One region of the Rhodomicrobium lacus genome, then DNA from elsewhere that is predicted to be linked to it. Evidence: riboswitches for the same ligand, from Rfam matches in the RefSeq annotation. Region 1 holds a riboswitch; the other holds the start of a gene.
What was found. Region 1 has a riboswitch for S-adenosylmethionine ahead of metX (homoserine O-acetyltransferase MetX). Riboswitches for the same ligand answer to the same signal wherever they lie in the genome.
Positions count from the first base shown of each region.

Region 1 (10,560 bases):
CGCGAGCAACTCGTCGTGAACGGCGTAAAGAAAAGCTTCAAGAAGCGCATGGTGGTGAAGGGCGTCAGCGTCAACCTGAAGCGCGGCGAATCCGTCGGCCTTCTGGGCCCGAACGGCGCGGGCAAAACCACCGTGTTCTACATGATCACGGGGCTGATCAAGCCGGACGAAGGAAACGTGCATATCGACGGTTACGACGTGACCGCGCTTTCCATGTATCGCCGCGCAAGGCTCGGCATCGCCTACCTGCCGCAGGAGGCATCCATCTTCCGTGGACTGTCGGTCGAAGACAACATCATGGCGGTGCTGGAAGTTTCCGAGCCGAACCGGAAAGAGCGCAAGAGGCGGCTCGACGAACTCCTCGACGAGTTCAAGATCGGCCGTCTGAGAAAGTCGCCGTCCATCGCGCTGTCGGGCGGCGAGCGGCGTCGGTGCGAGATCGCGCGTGCGCTTGCGAGCAATCCGTCCTACGTTCTTCTCGACGAGCCGTTCGCGGGTATCGACCCTATCGCGATCGGCGATATCCGCCAACTCGTGACGCACCTGACCGATCGCGGCATCGGTGTTCTCATCACCGATCACAATGTGCGCGAAACTCTGGACTTAATTGACCGTGCATATATCATCTATGACGGTCGTGTTCTCACGGAGGGCACGCCCGCCGAGGTGGTCGCCAACGAGGATGTCCGACGCGTTTATCTGGGCGACATGTTTTCGCGGTAGCGGCTGAAAGGGTCTCGCTTACGCATTGGTGGTGATGTGCTCCAACTAAGGCTTGAGCAACGGCAAACCCAGAAAATTGTTATAACGCCTCAGCTTCGGCAGGCGATCAAGCTTCTGCAATTCTCAGCCATCGAACTTCAGTCCTATATCGAAAACGAGATCCGCGATAATCCTCTGCTCGCCGCCGAGGAGCGCGCGGATGGAGAAGCGCCGCCGCCGAACGGTGATGCCGCGTCCGGCTCGGATGCGGATGTTCCGGCCTTCGATGCGCGCGATGCCGCCCCCGCCGTCGAAGCCGTTGCCGAAACCGACTGGGAGCCGGAAACCCCCGGCGATCGCGCCTATGAGGGTGCCCCGTCCGCCGCTTCACCGGAGGCGGAATGGCTTTCGACCAGCGGGAAGACCGGTTCTCCGAGCGAGGATTACGATCCCTTCGCCACGCTCTCCCAGGCGGAGTCGCTCACCGATCATCTGAATGAACAGGCCCAACTCGCATTTCCTGACCCGCAGGATCGGTTCATCGCCCGCTACCTCATCGACCTTGTCGATGCAGACGGCTATATCCGCTCTCCGCTCGAAGACGCGGCCGAGCTTCTTTCGCTGCCGCTCGATGATATCGAGCGGGTGCTGGGTGTGCTGCAAACCTTCGATCCGGTGGGTGTATGCGCGCGCGATCTCGCGGAGTGCCTCGCCATCCAGCTTCGCGAGAAGGATCGCTGCGATCCCTACATGGAGCGGCTTCTCGCCCATCTCGATCTCATTGCCGCCTGCGACATGCAGAAGCTCAGGCGCGTCTGCGGCGTCGACGCGGACGACCTGCGTGAGATGCTGCAGGAGCTGCGCGCGCTGACCCCCAAGCCCGGCGCGGCTTTCGAGCATGCCGAGATCGAGACCCTGGTGCCGGACGTCATCGTGCGGCGCGGCCCCGATGGCGAATGGCGGGCCGAACTGAACCCGTCGGCGGCGCCGTCGCTCGCCGTCGACCGCGCCTATTATGCAAGCCTCAAGAACCGATGTCGGTCCGATAGCGAGCGCAACTACCTCTCAGACCGTCTCTCTTCCGCGAACTGGCTCGTAAAGAGCCTCGAACAAAGGCTTTCGACCATCCTCAAGGTCGCCACGGCGATGGTGGAGGAGCAGTCTGCATTCTTCGATCACGGCGTGCGGCATCTGAAGCCGCTCAACCTGCGCCAGATCGCGGCGAAGATCGGCATGCACGAATCGACCGTGAGCCGCGTCACATCCAACAAGGCGATCCAGACGCCGCGCGGCATCTTCGAGATGAAGTATTTCTTCACGTCGGCCATCGCCTCGGCGAGCGCGTCGAGCGAGGCTCATTCCTCGGAAGCGGTTCGCGACCGCATCAAGGAACTCATCCTGAACGAGTCGCCCGAGGAGATCCTGTCCGATGACCGGATCGTGACCATGCTCAAGGCCGACGGCATCGACATCGCGCGCCGTACGGTGGCAAAGTATCGCGATGCGTTGCGCATTCCTTCGTCCGCTGCGCGCCGGAGGCTGAAGCGCGCGAACGCCGCGTAGGCCTCACTGGCGGGCACGCAGAAAAGACAGGCGGGAGCCGTAATTTGACCGCTGAACCCGGCGCCTGGAGCGTCAGCGTCTATGACCGCATCCGCGATATCCCGGCAGCGGCGTGGGACGCATGTGCCAACCCGCAGGGCCTTCCATTCAATCCGTTTATCGCGCACGCCTTTCTGTCGGCGCTCGAAGAAAGCGGCTCGGCCACCGCGGAAAAGGGTTGGGCTCCCCGCCATCTCGCGCTGACGGACGAGAGGGGCGAGGTGGCGGCGGTGATGCCGTGCTACGCAAAATCGCATTCCTATGGCGAATTCGTCTTCGATTACCCCTTTGCGGAGGCTTACGAGCGCGCGGGCGGCCGCTATTATCCGAAGCTTCAGACGGCGGTGCCGTTCACGCCGGTCACGGGACGGCGGCTTCTGGTGCGGCCTGGCGTCGATGCGGAGCAGGCTCGCGCGCTCCTCTCGTCCGCCGCCGTCGAGCTGGTGAAGGCGAGCGATGCGTCGTCCTGGCATGTCACCTTTGCATCGAGGGACGAGTGGGCGTCGCTCGGCGGGTTCGGTCTGTTGCAGCGCACCGACACGCAATATCACTGGCACAACCGGGATTATACGAGCTTCGACGACTTCCTCGCGTCGCTCGCCTCTCGAAAACGAAAGGCCGTGCGCAAGGAGCGCGAGCAGGCCCGCGCGAGCGGGATCGCGTTTGAATGGCTCACCGGAAGCGCCATCAAGGAGGCGCACTGGGATGCGTTCTTCGCGTTCTACATGGATACCGGCAGTCGCAAATGGGGGCGCCCCTATCTGACGCGCGCCTTCTTCAGCCTCATCGGCGAGGCAATGGCCGACCGCATCCTCCTTGTCATGGCGATGCGCCACGGTGAGCCGATCGCGGGCGCGCTGAATTTCATCGGCGGAGACACGCTCTATGGCCGCTATTGGGGATGCCTCGAAAGCCATACATTTTTGCATTTCGAGGCCTGTTATTATCAAGCCATCGACTTCGCCATCGCTCGCAAGCTCGCGCATGTGGAAGCGGGCGCGCAAGGCGAGCACAAGCTCGCGCGGGGCTATGCGCCGGAAACGACCTACAGTCTGCATTACTTCGCGAGCCCCGGTCTGGCCCGGGCCGCCAAGCGTTTTCTCGAACAGGAACGCGAAGCCGTGGCGCAGGAGCAAGAGGCGCTGAGCGAGGCGCTTCCCTACAGGCGGTGCGAGTAGACGCCTGAGATGCTGAGCGGTGACGGCGCTCTTCCGGCGCAGCTGCGGCGGGCCTTCCGCCCGCCGCCGAATTATGGCTTGTCGCCCGTCAGAACTGCTCGTCGGCCATATCCATCATGGGCTTGCAGCCACCGGTCAGGATGCGGAAGCGGCCTTCCACCTCGGGCAGCACCTTCGCCGCGAAGAAACGCGCGGTCTTGAGCTTGCCGTCGTAGATTTCGGGCGCTGCCTCGCCGCCTTCCTTCAACTTCGCCTGCGCCACGCGAGCCGTCTTCAGCCAGATCCAGCCGATGGTGACGAGCGCGAAGATGCGCAGATAGTCGGTCGCGGCTCCGCCCGCCTCGTCCGGGTTGGCGAAGGCGTGCTGCGCGAGCCAGGCGGTCGCCTGCTGGAGCTTCGCGAAGGCCTCTTCGAGCGCGGCCGCGATATCGGCGATGTCGTGATCGGTGAGCGTTTCTTCGATCTCGGCCTGAATCATGGCGAAGAAAGCGCGCACCGCCGCGCCGCCGTTCTGCGGCAGCTTGCGTCCGACGAGATCGAGCGCCTGCACGCCATTTGCGCCCTCGTAAAGCATGGTGATGCGCGCATCGCGGACGAACTGCTCCATGCCATGCTCGCGGATGTAGCCGTGGCCGCCGAACATCTGCTGCATCTTGATCGCCGTTTCCACCGACATGTCGGTGAAATAGGCCTTGATGACGGGCGTCAGCAGCGCGACGAGATCGTTCGACTGCTGGCGCACGGCGGCGTCGGCGTGATGCGCCGCCCGGTCGATGCCGAGTCCGATCAGCACCGCGAGCGCGCGCGCGCCCTCGGTGAATGCCTTCGCTTCGAGCAGATTCTTGCGTACGTCCGGGTGCACGATCAGAGGATCGGCGGGCCTCTCCGGTGCCTTGGCGCCGGTGAGCGAGCGGCCCTGCAGGCGCTCCTTCGTGTAGATCACCGCGTTCTGACGGGCGATTTCGGCGATGCCGAGGCCCTGAATGCCGACGCCGAGGCGGGCCGCGTTCATCATCGTGAACATCGCGCGCATGCCCTGATTGGGCTGTGCCACGAGCCAACCCACTGCGCCGTCGAAGTTCATGACGCAGGTCGCGGAGGCCTTGATGCCCATCTTGTGCTCGACCGCACCACAGGAAACGGCATTGCGTTCCCCCGGTTCGCCTGCTTCGTTCGGCAGGAATTTCGGTACGACGAACAGCGAGATGCCCTTGGACCCCGCGGGCGCATCGGGCAGCTTCGCGAGGACAAGGTGGATGATGTTGTTCGTGAGATCGTGCTCGCCCGAGGTAATGAAGATCTTCGTGCCGGTGATGCGGAATGAACCATCTTCGCAAGGGATGGCGCGTGTCCTGATGAGGCCGAGATCGGTTCCGCAATGCGGCTCGGTGAGGCACATCGTCCCGGACCATTCGCCCGACACCATCTTCGGCAGATAGCGCGCCTTGATGTTTTCGGACGCATGAGCCGCGAGGGCCGAATAGGCGCCAGCGGTCAACCCGGGATAGGGACCGAAGGCGAGGTTCGCGGAGCAGATGAATTCCTCGATGGCGAAGCCGACCGTGTGCGGCAGCCCCTGGCCGCCGTGTTCGGGTGACGCGGTCATCGACGGCCAGCCGCCTTCGACATATTTTTCATAGGCTTCCTTGAAGCCCTTCGGCGTGCGCACGGTGCCGTTCTCGAAAGCGCAGCCTTCCGCGTCACCGCTCTGGTTCAGCGGATGAAGGACCTCCTCGCAGAATTTTGCCGCTTCATCGAGCACGCTGGCGATGACGTCCGGCGTCGCATCCTCGAATCCGGGCATAGCCGAAAGTTCGCGCGCGTCCCAAAGCTCGGTGAGGATGAACCGGTAATCGTCGAGCGGCGCCTTGTAGCTGGTCATCGTATTCCCTCCCTCGGTCATTTTCAGCGCTGGTCCGCCGCTAGACGCCGACCGTCGCGCTCCTGCAAGCGTTAAGTAGTTTACGTATACGTCAATGGCAAGCAAAACGCGATCCCCCCGAAAGGCGCATAGCATTGGCTTTTGTCACAGACCTTTGTCTTCAGCGGTGCTTGTGTGGAAACCCTCGCAGACGCAACAGCTTGCGAATGCGTTCGGGATTTGGGGAGAAAAACGCCTCGCTCCTACTTTGGGAGGGGCGCGCTTCTAACCACATCACCTGGTTATAAATGATTGTGAAGCCTTGAAGTCTGACAGCAGAATCGCCGAGTTCTAAAAAAGAAGACGAGTTGCTTGCCTTATTCAAACCGGCGAATAGCGCGATCAAACTCATAAAGGGTAGGGGTGGACGTAATGCGTACAGAGAGAAGCCTGATAGCCAATATCAATAATAGGCTCGCGCCGCCGATGGAAAAGAAGATTGAACTAGTGCCCTCTCCCCCAAGGCCTAAATTCACGACGTCGATGGAAAAGAAGATCGAACATCTCTGGCTCGATTCCGAGCGGCGAGGCTGGCAATTCAATGAATTTGCCGTCGTCGTGCTGGAGGTTCTCACGGTCCTTCACCATCGCAAGGGGCTTGAAGACAGAAGCGCCCAGACGCAAGACGATCTCAAGACGCAAGTCGGGTGATCGCCTTATTCTCCGCCGGGCGGCCGGGGCGCTGACTAGGCTGCTCTTGACGTAGGCCGTCTGGCGTCCTTTATTGATGGATCGTGGTGATTTGGCCGGCCGGCTTGCAGCCACGTTAAAAAACTCGCTAAAAGGCCGTGGCTCGCCCCGGTCCCCGCGCGTTAACACGGTCGGCCGTCCGTCGAGAGGGTTGGGGCCGTTTCGCCAATGAGCAGGTTGCTTGTTACCGGCAGCGAGTACCGGACGATACCGTTAGCGTGCCAGCTATTCCAGAGCAGCGAGCCACTGCCGCTCGATTGCGGGCGCTCGCTCGAAACCTTTCAGATTGCGTACCAGACCTATGGCGAACTTAACGCGGACAAGACGAACGCGGTTCTCGTCTGCCACGCGCTGACGGGCGACCAGCATGTCGCCGACCGGCACCCGATCACGGGAAAGCCCGGCTGGTGGGAGACGCTCGTCGGTCCCGGCAAGCCGGTGGACACGAAGCGCTATTTCGTCATCTGCTCGAACGTCATCGGCGGATGCATGGGATCGACGGGGCCGGCATCGATCAACCCGGCGACCGGCAAACCGTGGGGACTGGATTTTCCCGTCATCACAATCGACGACATGGTTCGCGCGCAATCGCGGCTAATCGAACATCTGGAAATCCCGGACCTTTTCTGCGTCATCGGCGGCTCGATGGGCGGCATGCAGGCGCTCGAATGGTGCGCCAGCTACGGCGACCGTGTCTTTTCCGCAATGCCGATCGCGACCGCCGCGCGCCAATCCTCGCAGAACATCGCGTTCAACGAGGTCGGCCGCCAGGCCGTCATGGCCGATCCGGAATGGCGCGCCGGGCGCTATCTAGAGGAAGGCACAACTCCTGCGAAGGGGCTTGCGGTGGCACGCATGGCCGCGCATATCACCTACCTCTCCGATGAAGCGCTGCACCGGAAGTTCGGCCGCAACCTGCAGAACCGGCAGAAGATCACCTTCGGTTTCGACGCCGATTTTCAGGTGGAAAGCTATCTCCGCCATCAGGGCATCAGCTTCGTGGATCGCTTCGACGCCAACAGCTACCTCTACATCACGCGCGCGATGGATTATTTCGACCTCGCTGCGGATTTCGGGGGAGTCCTCGCGAACAGCTTCACCGGGACGAAGGCGCGCTTCTGCCTCGTGTCGTTCACAAGCGACTGGCTCTATCCGACGCGCGAAAGCCGCGCCATCGTGCAGGCGCTGAATGCGGTCGCGGCCAATGTCAGCTTCGTGGAGATCGACACCGACAAGGGCCATGACGCGTTCCTCCTGCACGAGCCCGAACTGTTCGCCACTGTCCGCGGCTTCCTCGAGTCGGCTGGCGCGAAGCGCGGGCTCACGGCGGCGGAGGAGGGGATCTCCGGGGAGGGCATCTGATGACGGCCTATCAGGACCGCGCGACTTTTGCGTCAGCGCAGACGGCGCAGCACCGCATAGACCTTCTGTTGATCGCGGGAATGGTCGAGGATGGCGCGCGCGTGCTCGATGTCGGCTGCGGCACGGGCGAGCTTTTGAAGCTTCTCGAAGAAAAGAAGAAGGTCGACGGGCGCGGCATCGAGCTTTCGCAGTCCGGTGTGAATTTCTGCGTCGCAAAAGGCCTGTCCGTGATTCAGGGCGACGCAGACCACGACCTCGTGAACTATCCCGATTGGGCGTTCGATTACGCGATCCTGTCGCAGACGCTTCAGGCCACGACGCGCCCGAAGGAGGTTCTTCAGGAATTGCTGCGCATCGCACGCCATGTCATCGTCTCGTTCCCGAATTTCGGACACTGGCGCATTCGCTCACAGATCCTGTTCAAGGGGCGCATGCCCATGACGTGGAACCTGCCGGAGCCTTGGTATCAGACGCAGAACATTCACTTCTGCACCATCGCCGACTTCCGCGAGCTTTGCGTCGTCGTGGGCGCGAAGATCGAGCGCTCCTTCGCGCTGTCGCCGCACGGGCGCCCGCTCGGCAGCCGCGTGCCGCCCTTTCTGCACAACATCGTCGCGCAGCAGGCCGTGTTTCTGCTGACGGCGGACGAGAAACCGCCGACGGATTGAAGGCCGTTCAGCGGACAAAGAAAAAGCCGCGGGTGTCGCTTCCCGCGGCTTCGTGAGACAGGCTGTCACACAGCCCGTTGCGCCATCAATGGCGCAACGCTACGGCGCATCAGGCATTCGCAGGAGGCTGCCCCAACGACGCCGGGACACGCACAAGCTGCTGCTCCAGCGCTGAAATCCCACTCGACATCGGATCACCTCCTTTCGTTGCATTGCTCATACGTTCAGGGTGTCATCGAACATTTCCGATGTAAAGGGAAAGAAGAGCGGTCTGCATCAGAAAATTGTGTTCCATCTCGCGCGGCGCGGCCGGTGCTGTCCGCCTAAGTAACGAACCGGGCTTGGCAAAGGAAACCGCTCTTGCGCGTCTTGCCCGACAGGCATAGTTTGCGTGCGCATTCCCGCATCTCTGGAGAAAGACAATGGCCTTCCTGTCCGACGCGCTCGCTCGCGTTAAGCCCTCGCCCACCATCGCCGTCTCGTCCAAGGCGCGCGAGCTGAAAGCGGCGGGCAAGGACGTGATAAGCCTCGGCGCGGGCGAGCCCGATTTCGACACGCCGGACAACATCAAGGAAGCCGCCATCAAGGCCATCCGCGAAGGCAAGACGAAGTACACGAACGTCGACGGCATCCCCGAACTGAAGCAGGCGATCGCGGCGAAGTTCAAGCGCGAGAACAACCTCGACTACAAGCCAAGCCAGATCATGGTGGCGCCCGGCGGCAAGAAGGTCATCTTCAACGCCATGATGGCGACGCTGAACCCCGGCGACGAGGTGGTGATCCCGGCGCCATACTGGGTGTCGTATCCCGATATCGTGCTGCTCGCCGGCGGCACCTGCGTATTCGCGGAAGCGGGTATCGGCACGAAGTTCAAGCTGTCGCCCGAGACCCTCGAAGCGGCCATCACGCCGAAGACGAAGTGGCTTATCTTCAACCACCCGTCGAACCCGACGGGCGCGGCCTACACGCGCGACGAGCTGAAGGCGCTGACCGACGTGCTGCTGCGCCATCCGCATGTGTGGGTGCTGTCGGACGACATGTATGAACACCTCGTTTATGACGGCTTCAAGTTCACGACGCCCGCCGAGATCGAGCCTGCGCTCTACGACCGCACGCTCACCGTGAACGGCGTTTCGAAGGCGTATGCGATGACAGGCTGGCGTATCGGCTACTGCGGCGGCCCGGAGGCGCTCATCAAGGCGATGACGACGCTCCAGTCGCAGACGACCTCGAACCCGACGAGCATTTCGCAATGGGCGAGCGTCGAGGCGCTGAACGGCACGCAGGATTTCCTGCCCGCGCGCGCGGAGAGCTTCAAGCAGCGGCGCGACCTCATCGTGTCGATGCTGAACGACGCCGACGGCATCGATTGCCCGACGCCCGAAGGCGCGTTCTATGTCTATCCATCCTGCGCGGGCCTCATCGGCAAGAAGACGCCCGGCGGCAAGGTGCTGGAGAACGACGAGGACGTGGTGACGGCGCTGCTCGAAGACGAAGGCGTGGCGGTCGTCCACGGCGCCGCGTTCGGGCTGTCGCCGTATTTCCGCATCTCCTATGCGACGTCCGCGAAGGAGCTTGAGGAAGCGGGCCGCCGCATTCAACGCTTCTGCGCAAGCCTGAAATAGCGCCTCGGCGTATAGTTAGCCTGTGCAGTCGGCAAGACTGCACAGGTAGAGCATCTACTTGTTTTTTTCGTTTTCGATGTGTTGGGAAACAGCACGGTCGCGTGCCTCTTCGTACGTGCGCCCGCGCCCGGTCGTCTCCTCTCCGGTTTCATTATTTCGGATTCTAACGATTTCGTGCCCTTCGAAGGTTCCGATGGGGGAGATAACGTCCTCGAAACGTTCGGTTTCCTCGTACTTAGGTTTTGCCATAGCCGCACTCCCACATGTTATTTGTTTTTCCAGTTTACAGAATAAGTGGGCCGGATTTAGGCCCCATCGCCATGTCATCATCGCTTCGCAGGCGCAGCCTAGCCTTGTGCGCCAAAAGCAAGAGGTGAAAAAATGGTGGCTGTTCGTGGAGCCGGTTTCTCGAGCGCGGTTCGAGACGATTATCATTTCGAAAACTTGCGGCGCAATCTGAGTCAGGCCGAGGAACTCGGCGTCGACTTCGTTGAAATCCCGATCTTCGCGATGGACCTGATCGCCGGCGGACGCATCATCCCTAGCCAGCTGCGCCGCCTGAAGGAGGCGCTGCGCCCGCGCGCGCTTGGCTACACCGCGCATGGCCCCATTGCGGTCAACTTCATGCAGCGCGAGCTTTCGGAGCGTCACTTCGAGGTGGCGCGGGCGAGTGTCGAGGCCGCTGCCGAAATCGGCGCGGTGCATGTCGTCTTTCACACCGGCGTCACGAGGGAGAGCGATCCGCGAACAATAGAAGCGGCCTACAGCAACCAGCGCGACTATATCGCGAGGCTTGGCGACATCGCCGCCGC
Region 1 covers NZ_RZNF01000012.1:23,972-34,531, reverse strand. Annotated here, with positions in the region: gene lptB (LPS export ABC transporter ATP-binding protein) at 1-723, shown strand, start outside; gene rpoN (RNA polymerase factor sigma-54) at 760-2,265, shown strand; gene EK416_RS09625 (GNAT family N-acetyltransferase) at 2,310-3,482, shown strand; gene EK416_RS09620 (acyl-CoA dehydrogenase C-terminal domain-containing protein) at 3,571-5,364, opposite strand; gene EK416_RS17745 (hypothetical protein) at 5,887-6,054, shown strand; SAM riboswitch at 6,128-6,205, shown strand; gene metX (homoserine O-acetyltransferase MetX) at 6,262-7,455, shown strand; gene metW (methionine biosynthesis protein MetW) at 7,455-8,123, shown strand; gene EK416_RS09605 (pyridoxal phosphate-dependent aminotransferase) at 8,546-9,748, shown strand; gene EK416_RS09600 (hypothetical protein) at 9,803-9,997, opposite strand; gene EK416_RS09595 (TIM barrel protein) at 10,130-10,560, shown strand, end outside.

Region 2 (10,560 bases), on a different contig from region 1:
ATCTGGAGAAGGGCGTCGCGCCCGCAATCGTTGCGGCGCATTTCCACATTTTCCTCGCCGAAACGCTGGCTGATGCCGGTCGCCGCCTCGCCCGTCGCGAGGGCTGCGTCACCATCGTCCTGTGCGGCGGCGTGTTTCACAATCGCCTGCTGCTCGAACAGGTGTCAGCGCGGCTTGCCTGCGATTTCGAGGTGCTCGCCCCTGCCCTGTTCCCGGCGGGAGACGGCGCTATTTCGCTCGGGCAGGCTGTCGTCGCCGCCGCGCGCGGGTAGCTTTCGGTTGGTTCGACCTGACCGCGGGAGCCTTCTTCCGCGTAGCATTTCCGCCTGACGGATGTCCGTGCGATCGGTCGAATCGAGTCAGGGCGCTCGGAATTACGGCAGGGGCTTCGACAGCGTGAAAGCCCCCCGGATGTCGCCCGCGCTGTAGCCCGTCGCCTTGTCGTCGGGATAAAGTTCCGCGAGCTTCGCCTTGACGGGCTCGGCAAGGTTCGTCCCGTGGCATGCAAGGCAAGGCTCTGCCGCTGTCGGAATTGCCTTCATATAGCGGAAGCGGCGTGCTCCATCGCTTTCCAGGATTTCGGCGCGTTCGAGCTTCGCCGGATCGGCACCGCCCGCTTTCGCGGCTTCAAAGCGGGCGAGCGTTTCGGTCTCCCACGCGTCGGGCGCGGTGGCTGGATTGCGCAGCTTGAGCGAGGTGCGCCGCACGATCCACCCGCCAGCCGACGCCTCGGAGGCAATCGCGGGCGCGGCGGTGTTGCAGACGCCGATGGCGGCGACGGGGCCGCCCTCTTTCATCGCGGCGACGAGTTCGCCCTTCAGCCTGTCGGCGAAGCGGCCGACGATGCCCCGTGCTTCGGATGCGAGAGCCTCGGGAGTTGCCGTTTCTCCCGCGTCAGCCGCCGCGATGCCGAGAATCGCCGTGCAGATCGTGACCGCGCCGATCCGAAAAATCATGATGCCCCTCCGGTTTTGCTGCTACCGCCCTAAAGGCGGTATCGCATGCCAATATATTCGCTGGTACGCATATATCATGCTCGCAAACAGCGGAAGACCGCAAAAAGAATACCGGCTAAAGAGGAGGCAACAGCGATTCCCGTACTTGCGCATTTGCGAATGTACCCGGGTCGTCGCGTGCCGTTCCGCCCGGACTGACGAGCCTGTCGCGCAAGGTGACGACGGTGCCGAGAATGACGAGCGCCGGGCCGCGAATGCCCTCGCTCGCGGCCGCTCCGGCGATGGTCTCGACCGTGCCCACAACGACGCGCTGATTCGGCCGCGTTCCGTTCTCCACGATGGCAGCGGGAAGCGCGGGGTCGCCGCCATGGGCGACGAACTGTTTCATCAGGAATTCAAGCTGGCCAAGCCCCATAAAGATGACGACGGTCTGATGCGGCTGCACGAGCGCTTCCCAGCCGAGGCTCAAGCCGCCGCCGCTTCGCGCGTGCCCCGTCACGAACACACAGGCCTGCGCGTGATCGCGATGCGTCAGCGGAATGCCCGCATAGGCCGCGCAGCCCGCCGCCGAGGTGACGCCCGGCACAACCTGCACCGGAATGCCCGCCGCAGCCAGCGCCTCGATCTCCTCCCCGCCTCGCCCGAACATGAAGGGATCGCCGCCCTTGAGGCGCAGCACGCGCTTGCCCTCCTTCGCGAGTTGCACGAGCTTCGCGGAAATTTCCTCCTGCGTGACTGCATGCCTGTCCGGCTCCTTGCCGACATAGATATGCTCGGCCTCGCGGCGCACGAGATTCAGGATGCCGGGCGGCAGCAGGCGGTCGTAGAGCACGACGTCGGCCCGCTGCATGAGGCGGAGCGCGCGGAAGGTCAGAAGGTCCGGGTCGCCCGGCCCTGCCCCCACGAGATAGACCTCGCCCTTCGCAAGCGCCGTGTCGTCAGCCGCGTCGAGCGCGTTTTCGAGTTCGGCCCGCGCTTCATCCTCGCGCCCCGCGAGAAAGCGGTCGGCCACGCGGCCTTCGAGCGCCCTTTCCCAGAAGCGGCGGCGTTGCGAAAGGTCCGAAAGCCGCTCTCCGAGGCGGTCGCGATATGAGCCGACGAGCGCGACAAGGCGGCCATAGGCGGCGGGGATTGTGCTTTCGAGCCGTGCGCGGATCATGCGCGCGAAGATGGGCGACGCGCCGCCGGTCGAAATGGCTATCACAAGCGGATCGCGTTCGACGATGGCGGGCATGATGAAGTCGCAAAGCTCGGGCGTGTCGGCGACGTTGACGGGCACGCGCGCAGCACCTGCGAGCGCCGCCATCGCCTCGTCTTGGGTCCGGTCGCCGGTCGCGGCGAAGGCAAGCGCGAGGCCCGCCATGTCGCCGGGCGACGGGGCCCGCGTCTCGTGCCTGAAATGAGGATCGTCAATAAGGGCGCGAAAATCGTCGCTCAGATGGGTGGCGAAGACGCGGACGCGCGCGCCCGCGCGAAGGGCAAGCTCCGCGCGACGGGCTGCGGGCGCGCCGCCACCGGAGACGGCAACGTTTTTGCCCTTGAGTTGGAAGAAGATGGGAAGCTGTTCCACGGGTCGGCTCACTTTTTGGGCTGTAGGGCTAACCCATCGCGCGCGGTTTTGCGCGGGAAAAATGATGCCGTGCCATACAAGGTGACGATTCGGCCGTCCTGGCAGTTCGCCCCCGCCCCGCGAAACACGAAAAGGCCCGCGCGAGGCGAGCCTTGTTCGGTGCGGCTCAAGCCGCCAAAGCAGAAGCGTGTCAGTGAAGCGAACGATGCCACTCGTCGACCTGACGCTCCGCTTCCTCCTTGGTTACGCCATAACGTTCCTGAATTTTGCCGGCGAGTACTTTGGCATCGCCCTTGGCTTCGGTCAGGTCGTCGTCGGTAAGCTTGCCCCATTGCTGTTGCACCTTACCCTCGAACTGTTTCCAGTTCCCAGAGATCTGATCCCAATTCATGGATATATCCTCCGTTTGACTGAAGAGGTGAACGATTTCCTGCGGGGAAAGTTCCAGGCGACGGTTGAAACCTTGGACAGAGCCTTGGCTTATTTGCTGCCGAAGCGGCGGCAAGGGAACGAGACCGCCCGGGCCTTGTTTCGCGCGGAGGAGGACTGAACATGTCAACAGACGCGATAAAACCCGGCCGGAAGCTGATTTCGAGCGACGATGTCGAAGGCGCTTATGTCTACGGCGGCGACGATGAGCGGATCGGAACGATCGAGGAAGTCATGATCGATTGCCTGGGCGGACGTGTCGCCTATGCCGTCGTGGACTTCGGCGGATTCCTTGGCATCGGACGGAGCGAGCGCCCCATTCCGTGGTCGGCGCTGAGCTACGACGCGGACCTCGACGCTTTCCGCACCGACATAACGAAGGAACAGCTCGAAAACTCGCCGCCGCTCGACGACGACAGCTTCGCGAACGCGGACTGGGAAAGCCGCACGCACGAGCATTACACCGTGCAGCCTTACTGGTCGAACCCGTCGATCAATCGGTGAAGATGAGCGAATACCGGAGCGCTGGCGCTCCGGTATTGGATGCGATCAAATTCCGGCGAGTGCCTGCGCTATGTCTTCGATGAGGTCGTCCGGGTGCTCAAGACCAACAGAAAGCCTGAGCGTTCCCGGCGTGATGCCAAGTTCCGCCTTGGCTTCGTCCGACAGTTTCTGATGGGTGGTCGTGGCCGGGTGCGCGATCAGCGACTTGGCGTCGCCGAGATTGTTCGAGATCTTGATAAGGCGCAGTGCATCCATGAACCGGAACGCGGCGTCCTTATCCACGTCGAGCGAGAAGGCCACCAACGGGCCGCCGGATGCCATCTGCCGTTTCGCGAGCGCCGCCTGCGGATGGTCCGCGCGGCCCGGATACATCACGCGCGCGATGCCGCGCTGTTCGCTCAGAAAATCCGCGATCTTCGCCGCGCTTGACGTTTCGCGCTCGACCCGCACGGGCAAGGTTTCGAGGCCCTTCAGCAGCACCCAGGCGTTGAACGCGGAGAGTGTCGGGCCGGTCTGGCGCAGAAAGCCCTGCACATGATCGGTGATGAATTTCTCGGTCGACAGAATGACGCCGCCGAGGCAGCGCCCCTGCCCGTCGATGTGCTTGGTCGCCGAGTAGATCACGACGTCGGCGCCGAACTTGAGAGGCCGTTGCAGAAGCGGCGTCGCGAAGACGTTGTCCACCATCAGGATCGCGCCCGCGTCATGCGCGATGCCGGCGACGCCTTCGAGATCGACGAGATCGAGCGTGGGGTTCGCGGGGCTCTCGCAGAACAGCACGCGCGTATTCGGGCGGATGGCAGCGCGCCAGGCATCGAGGCTGCTGCCGTCCACGACGGTCGATTCGATGCCAAAGCGGGGAAGGATATCCTCGATGATGGCGCGGCTTGCGCCGAAGACGGCCTTCGCGCCGATCACATGATCGCCAGCCTTGAGGTAGGAAGCGAGCGAAGCGAACACCGCCGCCATGCCCGAAGCCGTGCCGCGCGCGGCCTCGGCGCCTTCGAGCGAGGCGATGCGCGTCTCGAACATGGTAACGGTCGGGTTGCCGTATCGGCTGTAGACATAGCCTTCGGCCTCGCCCTTGAAGCGGGCTTCGGCCTCGGCGGCGCTTTCATAGGTGAAGCCGGAGTTCAAATAGAGCGCTTCCGAGGTCTCGCCGTGGGGCGAGCGCAGCGTGCCTGAATGGACGAGAAGCGTATCTTGATGGAGGCCGTCGGGCCCCTGTTGGTCGGACATCGTCACTCTCTCATGGGCGCTAAATGCCGTAAGCCTTCGGGAGAGAGGGCGAGCGGCCTTTTAGCAATTTGTTTAGCGTGGCTGCAAGCCGGCCGGCAAAAGGACCACGTTCTGCATAGAAAACGCCGCGTTGCGTCTCATGTCAAGAGGCGGCGGCGGTTGCGAGCGGATTTACGGAGCCTGGAACGAGGCCGAATGCGGTCATTGACGGGCGCTCGAAGCGGCAGCAATTAGAGGTGGTGAGCAGACATTTCTTCTTGCCCTTTTTGTGGGTTCAGCTCCAAAAATCTCTTATTGCCTCCAATCGGCATAGCGTTCGGTCGCGATGGACGCTAGTAGGTGCTGCGCAAAGGTTGATTCCAAGGTATAAAGCATGACGGCCACTAAAATTTGGTACTTCATCAAATTCTTCAGCGAAGAACGGTACGCAGAATCATTTATGCGGGGGCAACTTTACCTAAATCGTCTTTCGTATTTTAGGAAACTGGAGTGTTCCATCGATGATGATGGCAGGGCGGACACGCATGAAGGCGTTGCAATGTGGTGGCAGCCACAAGATATTCGTATAAATCTGAGTGTTCCCGGAATCGGTGATATCGAGATAACAAAAGATGACTTAGCAGCTCCCGTCTCAACATCTTATCAATACCACGAAGACCTACATATAATTTGTCTATATTCTATATATACTAACGGATATGGTGCAGTAGATGGAAAATTCCATCTTGACAAAGAGCAAGCAGCGGATTTCCAAAGCCAGATTTTGATTGATGAGCGATGCCTGAAATTTGGTTCATATGCCGTTATCACGCCCGCCGTACCATTCCTGGCCCAGGTCAAGGAAGCGTTGCAGCGTCGCGGTCAATGGTTTCGAGGGAGTCTCGTGGAATACTATGACGATGAGATGTTCCACGGCGAATTTGCATCGCAAGATGTAGCATTCAAGAAGCAAAAGCAATTTGCCTATCAAAAAGAATTCAGGATATGCCTGCAAACAGGCACACAAGGAGAAGACCCTATTTTCCTCGAGGGTTAGGGATTTAAACCACATAAGCGCGAAGATGAATTCTTCAAAACTCAACGATATTTTTGAACTCAAATTAGATAAAACCCCTGCAATAGCATCACACGAAACTCCCTAAACCAACAGCTAACCTGCAAGGTGTTTTGCATGATTGGCGACAGCCGTTTAATGCTTCTAGCTTAATTTCCGCTTGTTGGGGCTCTCCGGCATTAAGTTCGAAGATTCCGAACGGCTGCTATCGCCCCCTCTCCGCCTTCGCCATCCAGCCGATTCCGTGCCGGAACCGGCTGGATCGCCAAACCGCTGCAAAAGCGATTACGCGGCAAGCGAGGCGGGCCGTTCCGCCGCGATCGGCCGCGCGCAGGCCCATTTCGCCACCTGCTGGATGTCGTAGAAGCGGCAGGCCTCCATGAGCATCCGGCATTCGGTCCACACATCGCCGTCCACGATGGGCATGAACAGGTCGTGGATGTTGTCGACGCCGAGATAGGTCCGCACGCCCGCCGCGAGCAGCTTCGGGAACGGCGCGATGGAATTGTGCAGCGGCGCCGTCATCGGCAGTTGCGCCATGCTGAGCGCGGCGGACGGACAGATCACGATGCCCAAGTCGGCGTCGAGGATCTTCTGGATGATGCGGTCCTGCTCGCGCTCGCTTTTCGCGCCGAGCGAAATCGCATGGACGCCGAAGACGCGGCCCTGCATGCCGTGCTCGATGGTCTTTTCGGCGAGAAGCTCCGTCTCGTTTTCGAGCGGATTGTTCTCCTGATCCACGTGCACGTCTACCGGCTTGCCGAGGCGTTTCGCGAGGTCGAGGATCGTGTCGAGATGCGCTTCGGGGCGGGGACGGTCGCGCGAGGGGAGCCCTCCGCAATAATCGGCCATCGCGCAGGCTTCGGCGTATTGCTCGTAGGACGCCGGGTCGAGCACACCTTGCAGCGGTTGCACGCCGACCTCGAAGTGAATTTGATCCGCATAGCGCTTCTTCACCTCGACCGCCGCCTTGATCGGCAGCAGCCCCACGGTCGAGTCCGCGTCCACCATCGTCCGGCAATAGGTCACGCCTTGCGCGATCATCGTCTCAAGGCCGCGGCTGATGCGCTCGACGAGGTCGTCGTGGGTGTAATTTTCCTTGAGGTAGCGGTAGATCTCCCATTTCTTCTGCATGTCGACCTGGCTGAGACGCAGGTTCTCCATGTTGACGAGGTAGGCCTTGTCGAAATGGGCGTGATGGCTCGCGAAGCCGCCAAGCTTCTCGACCGCCTCCATGAAGTGAAGGCGAAGGTTCCATGGCTCGGAGTTGTCGGAGAGCTTGTAGCGGAAGGTGCCCTTGTTGGTATCCCGAACGATCTGCTGCAAGGTCTCGATGCCGACGTCGCAATCGGTGATGAGCGGGATGCCGTTCTCGATACAGAGCTTGCGGATGAGCTTGGCGTCGGACGATTCATCGTAGTCGTTGTCGCCAGTCAGCACATTGATGACGAGATCGAAGCGGTTCTCGTTCAGGAAGGTGCGGATGTTCGGCGCGCGTCCATCGGTGATCTTGTGAATTTCAACCGTGTCGATACCATGCCGCGTAAGAAACCTGTGCGTGCCCGGCGTTGCAAAGACATCGACTTCAAGGCTTAGAAATTGCTGGATCGCGGGAAGCATTCTTGCCTTGTCGTCCTCCTTGCCCGCGCTGATCAGAACTTTTTTTCTGCTCTTTCGCCCCAAAAGCTTAAGATTGAAGGCGAGCATTTCCAGCGATATACCGTCGTTCATTCCATTTACCCCTTGCGTGATATTCCCCCCTTGTGCTACGTCTCCGGCTTCTCCTTCTTCCATGCGCCGATGAACTTGCCGAAACTTGCCCCTCCGCAAATGGCCGCATGGTGATGAAATGCGCCTCGCTCGTCAATGACGAAATCGCACTTTCGGGAAAATTCACGTTTTTGGGAAATTCAATCCGGCGTTCGCGTATCGCGACCGCGCGTCTTGCGGATGGCTGGCGTTCGGGAAAAGTCAAAACATTGCGATAGGCGCCGAGATCCGCGGCGCTGACGTTCTCCCGCCTTGCGGCCGGGAGCGGCGTGCTCAGGCGGGGGGCTTCAGCAGGAAACCGGCCTTGTTCATGCACGCCGTGAAGGTTGCGGCGTACATCTCGTCCGCCTGCCGCCGCGTCCGGATCGTCGCACCGAGATTGACGTTGTCGCCGGAGGACGAAGCCCGTTGCGAATGGTCGGACTGTCCCGCCTTCTGCACGGAAACGCTCGCCGCGAGCGCCTTGGCCTTGCAGTCGTTTTCGGCGAATTGCTGGGCGAGTTCCCGCTCCGTTGCCGTCTTGTACCGTTCCGGCTCGGTCAGAACAAACTGATTCGCTGTCGGGGCCGTCGTCGCCGTGGGAGCGCAGGCGACGGCGACGAGCGGCAATGCCATAAGCGGAAACGAACGCAGCACGGGATTTCGATCCCTGATCGATAGGATTTTATGTGCTTTAGCAACAAAATGCGCCGAGTGGAAGCCTGAGCTTCGTCCATGCTTAACGGGCGGCGGTCGCCATGCTCAGGCTACGGGGGGAATGGCGCGCCATAGACAGTGAAGATGAGAACTCCTATGTGCTGCGCTACAACAACTGGTTGGTCAAGGTCGGGTCCACCAAAATTTAGAAAAACAACTGAGCTAGGATCAGCATCATACATTTCACATGCTTTTCGCATCATGCCGATTGAATGTGATCCGATCCATAGCTGGGATTTCCCGGGTCGGAGCTCTGTCAATTCTCCGAGCAAAGCGCCTTTGACTTTGGTATTCATATGACTTTATCTGGAATATCACAAATCACCAGATTAGAAAATCTGCGAAATTCCTTTAGTCGTTCGCTCGATATACGCAGATCCCCCAAAAAAGTCATCTTGCATGAGCATTAAATAGATTTACAAAATGTATCCATTCAAACAACTCCACCAGCCCCCCGTAAAGCCCCGCGCGCCGATCCAGTATTCATCGATCTCCGCGACGTCGAGGCTCGCCACCAGCACACCCTCGTCCGTGTCGGTAAGTCCGCGACGAACTCGCCCGTGTCGTCGGCGATGAGCGCGCCCCGCCAAGTCTTACTCTTGACCAAATTTCGCGGGAGACTTGGTCAACACGTTTTTATCGGCAGTAACGCAACGTGAGCCGCACATTTCAACAGAATTCGCCCTGCGCGAGGCGTCGACCAGCGGGCGGGCGAAAGGTGTGCAGCCACGAACGTCGGAAAGGGGCGCAGCAATGCTTAAGAAAATCGGGCTGGCGGCGATGTTGGGGTTGGCGGCGACGATGCCGGCGCAGGAAGCGAGCGCGCAGGATGCTCTTGGCGGGGCGCTGTTTGGCGGCGCGGCCGGCGCAATCCTCGGCGGCGCGGTTGGCGGCGGCCGGGGAGCCGCTATCGGCGCCATCGTCGGCGCGGGAACGGGAGCGGCCATCGCCGCCGAAGGCGAACGCCGCCGCAGCGGCTATTATTACTACCGTGACGGCTGCTATCTGCAACGCCCCGATGGCGTTTGGGTCCGGGCGCATCCGCGCTATTGCTATTAATCGGGGATAGTCGGCTCGTCCTTGCTCTTTGGACGGGCCATATTCATCGTTCAGCACGAACGGAACGGGGCGCAGCGCGCTCCTCTTTCCGTTTCACTCCACCAACCCGCCATAAAGCCCCGCGCGCCGATCCCGGAAAAAACCCCAGTCGGCGCGGTATTCCTCGATTTCCGCGAGGTCGAAGCTCGCCACCAGCACGCCCTCGTCCGTGTCGCCGAAATCCGCCACGAAGGCGCCCGTGTGGTCGGCGATGAAGCTGTGGCCGTAGAAGCACTGCGCCGCGCCGTCGTTATCCTCAAGCCCGATGCGGTTCGCCGCCACCACGGGGATGGCGTTCGATACGGCATGGCCCTGCATCGCGCGCTGCCAGCGGCGGTGCGTGTCGAGCGCGGTGTCGTAGGGCTCGGAGCCGATGGCGGTGGGGTAGAACAGCACGTCGGCGCCCTGGAGCGCCATGGCGCGCGCCGCTTCGGGAAACCACTGGTCCCAGCAGATGCCGACGCCGATGGTCGCGAAGCGCGTCTTCCACGCCTTGAAACCGGTGTTGCCGGGGCGGAAGTAATATTTTTCCTGATAGCCGGGGCCGTCGGGAATGTGGCTCTTGCGATAGACGCCGAGCACCTCACCGTCCGCGTCCGCGATGGCGACACTGTTGTAATAGGCGGGGCCGTCCTTCTCGAAGAAGGAGATCGGGATCACGAGCCCAAGTTCCCCGGCGAGTTTCGCAAGCGCGGTCACGCAAGGGTGCTCACGCGCAGGGTATGCCGTGGCGAACCATTTCGGGTCCTGCCGCGAGCAGAAATAGATGCCCTGGAACAGCTCCGACGGCAGCACCACCTGTGCGTCGAGCGCGGCGGCTTCGCGGATGAAGAGTTCGGTCTTCGCGATGTTCTCCGCGATATCCGGGCCGTAGGCGGTCTGGATCGCCGCGACTGTAAGCTTTGCCATCAGGCCGGTTCCTGCTGAGTGATGCAATGGAATGAGCCGCCGCCCGCATCGCCGAAGCCGAGGAGCCCGCGCGAGGGCACGCCCGCGACGCGGCGGCCCGGGAAAACCTCGCGGAGCGCGCCAAGCGCCGCGTCCTCGGTGGCGGTGCCGTAAACGGGAACCACGACGACGCCATTCGCGATGATGAAATTCATGTGCGAAGCGGGTGAGATTTCGCCAATCGGGTTTCGGTAGCGGCCGACGCCCGGCACGCGCACCACATCGAACTTGCGTCCGAGGGCATCCCTCGACGCTTCGAGCGTGGCCGCAATGGCGTCGAGCGTCGCGGCGTTGGG
Region 2 covers NZ_RZNF01000002.1:323,679-334,238, reverse strand. Annotated here, with positions in the region: gene hypF (carbamoyltransferase HypF) at 1-272, shown strand, start outside; gene EK416_RS02285 (Tll0287-like domain-containing protein) at 375-956, opposite strand; gene cysG (siroheme synthase CysG) at 1,072-2,526, opposite strand; gene EK416_RS02275 (CsbD family protein) at 2,717-2,917, opposite strand; gene EK416_RS02270 (PRC-barrel domain-containing protein) at 3,079-3,459, shown strand; gene metZ (O-succinylhomoserine sulfhydrylase) at 3,505-4,698, opposite strand; SAM riboswitch at 4,739-4,816, opposite strand; gene EK416_RS02260 (hypothetical protein) at 5,072-5,734, shown strand; gene EK416_RS02255 (amidohydrolase family protein) at 6,038-7,483, opposite strand; gene EK416_RS02250 (hypothetical protein) at 7,796-8,158, opposite strand; gene EK416_RS02240 (glycine zipper domain-containing protein) at 8,972-9,277, shown strand; gene aguB (N-carbamoylputrescine amidase) at 9,371-10,225, opposite strand; gene EK416_RS02230 (agmatine deiminase family protein) at 10,225-10,560, opposite strand, start outside.
Region 2: it holds a riboswitch for S-adenosylmethionine, as region 1 does, so the genes downstream of both, metZ (O-succinylhomoserine sulfhydrylase) here and metX (homoserine O-acetyltransferase MetX) in region 1, are expected to answer to the same signal.